2 regions of the Pseudoalteromonas sp. GB56 genome follow, and region 2 is predicted to be linked to the other one. Evidence: riboswitches for the same ligand, from Rfam matches in the RefSeq annotation. Region 2 holds a riboswitch; the other holds the start of a gene.

Region 1 (3,418 bases), 1.8 Mb from region 2:
CACTCAAGACCAGCTCCACTTTATTGACCCTGACGCAGGCGAAAGACATGCATAACAGCCATTTGCATGAGAACGAATTAGCCGTGCTAGCGCGTCGAAAACAACCTAAAGCACAGCAAGAATATTTGGTAAGTCGTTGGTGTATCAAAGAATTGGTTAAAATATTAAAGCCAGAATACGCGTCGCTGCCCCACAATCAGTTAGAAACACGCTTTAACGAACAAGTAAAACAGCTTCAGGTCTATGCTAACAACGACCTACTGGATATCAACGTGGTTATTAGCCACTCACATCAGCATGTGGGTGTTGCGGCAACGTTGAATGCCCAAACCGTATTAGGCTTAGACATCGAAAAAATTGACGAGAAGCGCCCATTTCAAAAGCTCGCAGCGCATTTTTATCCAAAGCAGGAAGCAACCGAGATTGGTGATAACGTAGATATTTTCTTTCGCGTATGGACGCTCAAAGAAGCCTATGCCAAAGCGGCTAAGCAAAGTATTAGCACCCTACTTAGCCAACCCATTTTGCCCTTGTTAGAGAACATACACGCGCAGGTGTTATGCGAACAATGGCAGCAATTCGATGTCTCGTTAATCACTGCCACCGAGCGAGTTCAATTTATTGACCTTGCTCCAACAACTGTTGGTGAATCGCTTTAACCACGTCGTCTGATTGCGATTGATCCACCAAGAAGCACAAGTTATGCTTTGACGCACCATGACAAATTAAGCGAATATCAAAGCCAGACAACACTTTCATCAGATTCAACTCGCTTTGGCGTAGCTGAATTTCTGAGCCAATTAACCCTACTAATGCTAAGTTATTTTCAACCGTTACATGGCAGAACTCGCCGAGTCTATCCAGTGCTTCTTGGTCAAGCTCTGGTCGGCTTGCATTAGGCGCATTATCCAACGTTACAGCAACACTGATTTCAGACGTGGTGACCAAATCAACGGAAATCTTATATTCGCTCAAAATAGTGAATACGCGAGCTAAGAAACCACTCGCTAACAGCATTTCAGGGCTTTTTAGTGTTAATAATATTTGATTTTTACGTTGGGTGACCGCTCGTACCCCCGCGATAATCTCTGCACTGGGAACTTTTTCAATCCAGGTACCGCCACCTTGGGGGTCTTTACTTGAACCCACAAATACGCCAATACTGCTGCGTGCTGCTGGTAAGATAGTCGCTGGGTGCAATACTTTGGCGCCAAAGGTCGCCATTTCTGCTGCCTCATCGAACGTGAGATGAGCAATCGGGCGTGCCTTTTCACATACACGTGGGTCAGTGCTGTAAATGCCTACAACGTCTGTCCAAATATAGATAGCATTTGCGCCAGTGGCCTCGGCAATTAAAGCCGCACTGTAGTCTGAACCACCGCGGCCTAGCGTTGTTGTATCGCCGTATTCATCACTACCAATAAAGCCCTGCGTAACAACCACATAATCATTGAGTAGCGGCACCAGCTCAGCTTGAGCGCGGGTGCGTGTTTGCGCTACATCCGGGGATGCTTTGGAAAATTGGCTGTCGGTTTTAAGTACTGAACGAATATCGAAACGCGTCGACGATACGCCCTTATCACGGAGCACTTGCGTAAATAAGTAAGAAGATAAACGCTCACCAAAGCTGAGTAGTTCGTCACGTTGTGCATTTGTTTGAACTGGCTTTAACGCCGCACTGCGAAACGCATTGAGCGTGTTTTCAAAGCCATGCGCTAAATCAGCATCAAGGCTGAGGTATTCGAGGATATTTAATTGAATTGCAACCACACCGTCGACGTGTTGCTCACGTGTTTCGTCATCAATATTACTTTGGCAAAGCGCCACAAGGTGATTTGTAACGCCGGCACTGGCGCTTACGACGACAATACGAACATGGTTATCAGCTGCAATGATATCTGCACAACGCAGCATCGCTTGGTGATCTGCAACTGAAGTGCCGCCAAACTTAGCGACGGAAAATTCCTGATTCATTTTCTCTCCGAGATGAAAAATAGTTTATTTTTCAAATACAATCAGGAGAACTTGGCAAGACGATAAAAGAAGTGTGTCCATTGCCAGAAGCCCTCCACCCAAAACAGGTGACAGTTCCGAGGATTCAGCCTCAAGAACCGAGAGCCATTGCGACGAACAATGCACTCCCTCGGCGATAGTCTCCCTCATAAACGGTCATCGGCATTCGTCTGCCTCGCGTTTACTACCTAGCTATCGCACCTCTTCTGTTGATACCAATACTTTTAAAAGCATTGATACTGCATTCTAGCGAGCATGCGCCAGAACGAGCATGCAATGTAACGTTTGGATGGCTGGATGTCAATTGTGCAAAAGCACTTGTCATGAACTTATTTGTTACGATTTCATAACAGCGAGTCGGGTTATATCTACCGTTTCGCCGCGCTCTAGCTTATGGATGCTCTGAACAATAGCTTGGTTGATTGGAGTGGGCACATTATGCTGAGCGCCAAGTTTAACTACGGCACCATTGAGGAACTCAACTTCTGTTTTCTACCCACTTGAATATCTTCCCACATCGAAGAGCGCGCTTTGGGGTCTATGTCTAGCATCGCCGATGCCACCCGTTTAAATAGCCAATTAGGTAAACTTAAAATCACCGGCACTTTTGCAGGCTTCACCTTGGTAAACTGCGCTAATTCACAATCCATCGCCTTCGCTACTGCAATCCATTCGCGCATCGCGCCTGCAAGCAAGCGGCGAATCGCGTGATTCTCAAGCTCAGCTTTAATCGGCATATCGGCAATAGCGTTGAGCGCATTATTGAGATTTAAAAGCAGCTTGCCGAACACGATAGGTTTCATATCATCATATATATGACAGCCAAAACCACTGTCTTGAAGTGTCTGAGCAATGAATTGCGTGTTATCACTTTGCTCAAAGCAAAACTCGCCTTGCGTTCCTTTATGAAAGTGCGCGCCGTTTTGCAACACGTTAAAGGGGGTAATACCAAACATACACCTACGCTGTGCCATTTGCGTCTCAATAGCATCGAAACAGCCTAACCCATTTTGCATAAAAATAAGTTCTGATTGAGCATGCGTGATACGTAACAACTGCTGTGCTACTTCAGGTAATTGGTGACATTTAACAGTAACAAACACCACATCAAACTGCTGGCCAGTGGTATCAGTCAGCAGGGCGTCAGGCATAATTCGTTTATCGAGCCCTTGATAGTCGGTAATGTGGATGCCGTTGTTTTGCTCAATGGCGCTTTTTATGCGTTCTCTGCACACAATCGACGTTGATAAATTGGCCGCACTGAGTAAAGCGGCTAAGTAACAACCGGTGGAGCCTGCACCAAATACAGCAATTCGCATAATTCAATCTTAATCAACGTGTTAATGGGTATTATAGTGCGTCAATCGCAAAGTCTTATCAATGTGGATACAAGGTAGGATTGTAT
Region 2 (3,418 bases):
AATGAGTTGCGCTGTGCAGCCTCAAGATCACGAGTATCAATACCATCGCCAAAATCTCTGACATCGACGCAAATGCATTCATCGATAGGATGATAGTGCGCTTCAATTATGACCTCCTTTTGTGTGTGTATCAGCGCATTGGTAATTACCTGATTTAAAACTTGAATTAGGCGCACATGATCCGTTGTTATTCGAACCCGATCGATATCGTCACAATGAAGCTTAATACGATGCGCAAAGTATGAATTTAGTCGGTGCGGGGCCAACGTTGATTTTATGGTCGTGTTTAGCGTTTGTGTAGATTTACCCAGTAGAAAGCGCCCTGATTTAAGTTGTTGCATATCCAACATTTCTTGCACAATAGAGCGCAAATTCTGTGTGCAATGAGTGATCACCTCAATATCGTGAGACGCCACTTTTGCGGGCGCTTTGAGAAGCCCCAAGATGCCGTTGATTGGCGTGAATAATTCATGACTGACGTTCGCTAGGAAATCATCTTTTACTCGACTGGCTCGTACAGCAATTCGCCTTTGCTCCCGCAGCTTTGACAGCATCTTAGAGACACGATGCGACAACGGTTTGAAGATTAAAAACCATTCACTCCAAATCGTTAACATCACGATTAGAATTAGCAGCGGCAATACACGCTGCAGGTATAACACCTTCTCTTGCGAACGTTGCTCTAATGCACTGACGACTAAATTCAACTCTTGCAACAAACTTGCAAGTGAACGCCCGGAAAATTGGGATAAATCCTCACCTGATAGCGCATTTTCTGCATACGCTCGGACACGTTTGTCCAGCGCACTGTTGTGTGCAAGCAACGGGCTCACTTCTGGATGCTTGACCATATCGCTGGCGAGCAGAAACTCATGATTCTCGATGAGCTTGTCTACTGCTACATTCAGTTGCACTTCTTCAAATGGTGTGGGAGCGTAACTAAGAAGTTGTCGATGCAGAGCAATTTTTTGTGACAGCATTCTCTGCATACCTGCAATATTTATAACTTTAGCATCACTTTCTTGCATTTTAGAGACATGAATTACATATCCGACAGATAACGAAATTGTCAGCAATAACACAGAAGCGGCCCACAAATAACGTTTTCTTAAATGATTTGTCAGATGGTACATTCCCTATTCTCATGCGCTTAGCTATCTACTAAGCGTTGCACAAAAAATCAGATTGTAAAATTTGTCCTCGAGTTATCGTTGACAGCATGGGGGCTAAAGTGTTTGAATAAAAAAGCACCCTATTCAGTCAGCCATCTAAACGGCTGCAAGGGCTAGAAGAGGTGCGTCATTCAGGTAGTTATGATGAGGAGAGCAAACTCCATTGATTCATAACGAGGGGAATGTACGCCGAGAGGTGAGGTAATTTGCTTAACACTCCCTCGGGCGCTCGGGTTGAATCCCAGCGACTGTCACCAATAGCAGGTAACGCTGCTATGAATTTGGTGGAGAGCTTCTGGTCTTAGAGTAACAGGCCATTAGGCCTCGTTATTTATAAGCCCATTCGCTCTTCGAATTTAACCTGTTCGAAATGGCGAATGCGGGATCACTTCTCCCCATACTCCAAGTCGAACTCGCACTAAGTTCGGATGAGATGACAACTACTCACTCGTTAACAGACACAGTTTTGTGGACTGCGCTGATCACGCCTATGCATGATGATGGCAGCATCGACTTTGACAGCCTAACTCGGCTCGCTCAACAGCAAGCTGCAGCTGGTAATGGCCTTTTAATCTTAGGCTCAACCGGTGAAGCATTGGCGTTGGACCTAGAAGACCAGCAGGCCATTGTTTCGCATATCTGTTCGTTGGCACTGAATACTCCCATCATGGTGGGAGTTGGTGGCTTTAATCTTGAAGCGCAATGCCAATGGATAGAATTTTGTAATACCCAAGCCATCGATGCCTATTTGCTAGGCGCGCCGCTGTATGCAAAGCCAGGCCCCAAAGGGCAACAGCAGTGGTTTCAAGCACTTCTTGACGCTAGCCGTGTGCCTTGCATGCTTTACAATGTTCCTGGTCGCGCAGGCGTTAGCCTGTCGGCTCAGGCTTTAGCTCAGCTGCAATCACACCCAAATTGTTGGGCACTCAAAGAAGCCAGTGGCGACATCAATTGCTTTGAACAATACCGTGTGGCCGCACCTGAGCTGGCTATTTACAGCGGCGACGACGCGCTTATCCCTTACTACGCGCAAGCCGGCGCAGCGGGCCTAGTGTCTGTTGCGGCCAATGTGTGGCCCGAGGCAACACAGCAATTTGTGCGTTTGAGTCTTCAAGGCCAAAGCCACAACGCTTTTATCCATTGGCGAGGCGCTGTTGCAGCCCTGTTTCATGTGAGCAATCCAATTCCAAGCAAGTGCTTGCTGCACGCACTTGGTCAAATTTCATCGCCAATCTTACGCGCTCCACTTACTCATACGGAAGTAGATGATCTACAACCACTTTTAAGCGCACACGACACAATTATTTCTTGGCATTCAACACAGGTTTAAAAATTTCCCATGAGCTGGTTAGAACTACTTAACAACTTAGAAACAGGCGCTGTTCGCGCAGCATCACAAGACGAAAATGGCCAATGGCATGCAAATGTTGAAGTAAAACAAGGCATTCTTGAAGCATTTAAAAATGGCGCTAACACTGAATTTCCAGGTGGCTTTGTTGATAAAGATAACCTTGCCCCTCGCGGTTTTAGTGCACAAGATAACGTGCGTATGGTACCAGGTGGTACATCAGTGCGTCGCGGTGCACACGTTGCGTCAGGCACTATCATCATGCCACCAGCATACGTAAACATTGGTGCCTTCGTTGATACTGGCACTATGGTTGATAGCCACGTGCTTGTAGGCTCATGCGCGCAAGTAGGTAAAAATGTTCACCTTAGCGCAGCGGTACAACTCGGTGGTGTACTTGAGCCTATTGGTGCTAACCCAGTGGTGGTTGAAGACGACGCGTTCATCGGCGCGGGTTGTATCATCGTTGAAGGCGTGGTGGTTAAAAAAGGTGCGGTACTAGCACCAGGCGTACGTTTGAGTGCAACGATCCCTGTTTATGACTGTGTGAATGAGCGCCAATTAGACAAGGGCGAGCCCATTCCTGAGTACGCAATTGTGATCCCTGGTTCACGCCCAAGCTCAAGCGCATGGGGCCGTGAGCAAGGACTTTCGATGAGCTGCGCACTTATCGTCAAATACCGTGACGAGCAAAGTGACGCATCTTTGGAACTCGAAGAGGTATTACGCTAATGCCCATTGCGAGTACCACGGCGCAACACCTTAACACGGTTGCTCAAGAGCAATTTGAACCTTGTTTTGTCTATGACTTGGATTTCTTACGCGACCATCTCAGCACCTTAATGGACCAAGATGTCGTTAAGTTATGGTATGCGGTAAAAGCAAACCCATTGTCAGC

What was found. A riboswitch is a leader RNA that binds a small molecule or an ion and turns the genes downstream of it on or off. The one in region 2 is predicted to bind lysine.
Region 1: another riboswitch for lysine. It lies ahead of lysC (lysine-sensitive aspartokinase 3); the one in region 2 lies ahead of dapA (4-hydroxy-tetrahydrodipicolinate synthase).

What each region holds. Positions count from the first base shown of each region.
Region 1 covers NZ_JBPCHK010000001.1:1,892,588-1,896,005, reverse strand. The annotation lists gene ACH19P_RS08980 (4'-phosphopantetheinyl transferase family protein) at 1-659, shown strand, start outside; gene lysC (lysine-sensitive aspartokinase 3) at 619-1,974, opposite strand; lysine riboswitch at 2,054-2,227, opposite strand; partial or broken gene ACH19P_RS08970 (2-dehydropantoate 2-reductase) at 2,350-3,332, opposite strand.
Region 2 covers NZ_JBPCHK010000001.1:123,078-126,495, forward strand. The annotation lists gene ACH19P_RS00575 (response regulator) at 1-1,133, opposite strand, end outside; lysine riboswitch at 1,282-1,475, shown strand; gene dapA (4-hydroxy-tetrahydrodipicolinate synthase) at 1,606-2,502, shown strand; gene ACH19P_RS00585 (2,3,4,5-tetrahydropyridine-2,6-dicarboxylate N-succinyltransferase) at 2,512-3,252, shown strand; gene ACH19P_RS00590 (PLP-dependent decarboxylase) at 3,252-3,418, shown strand, end outside.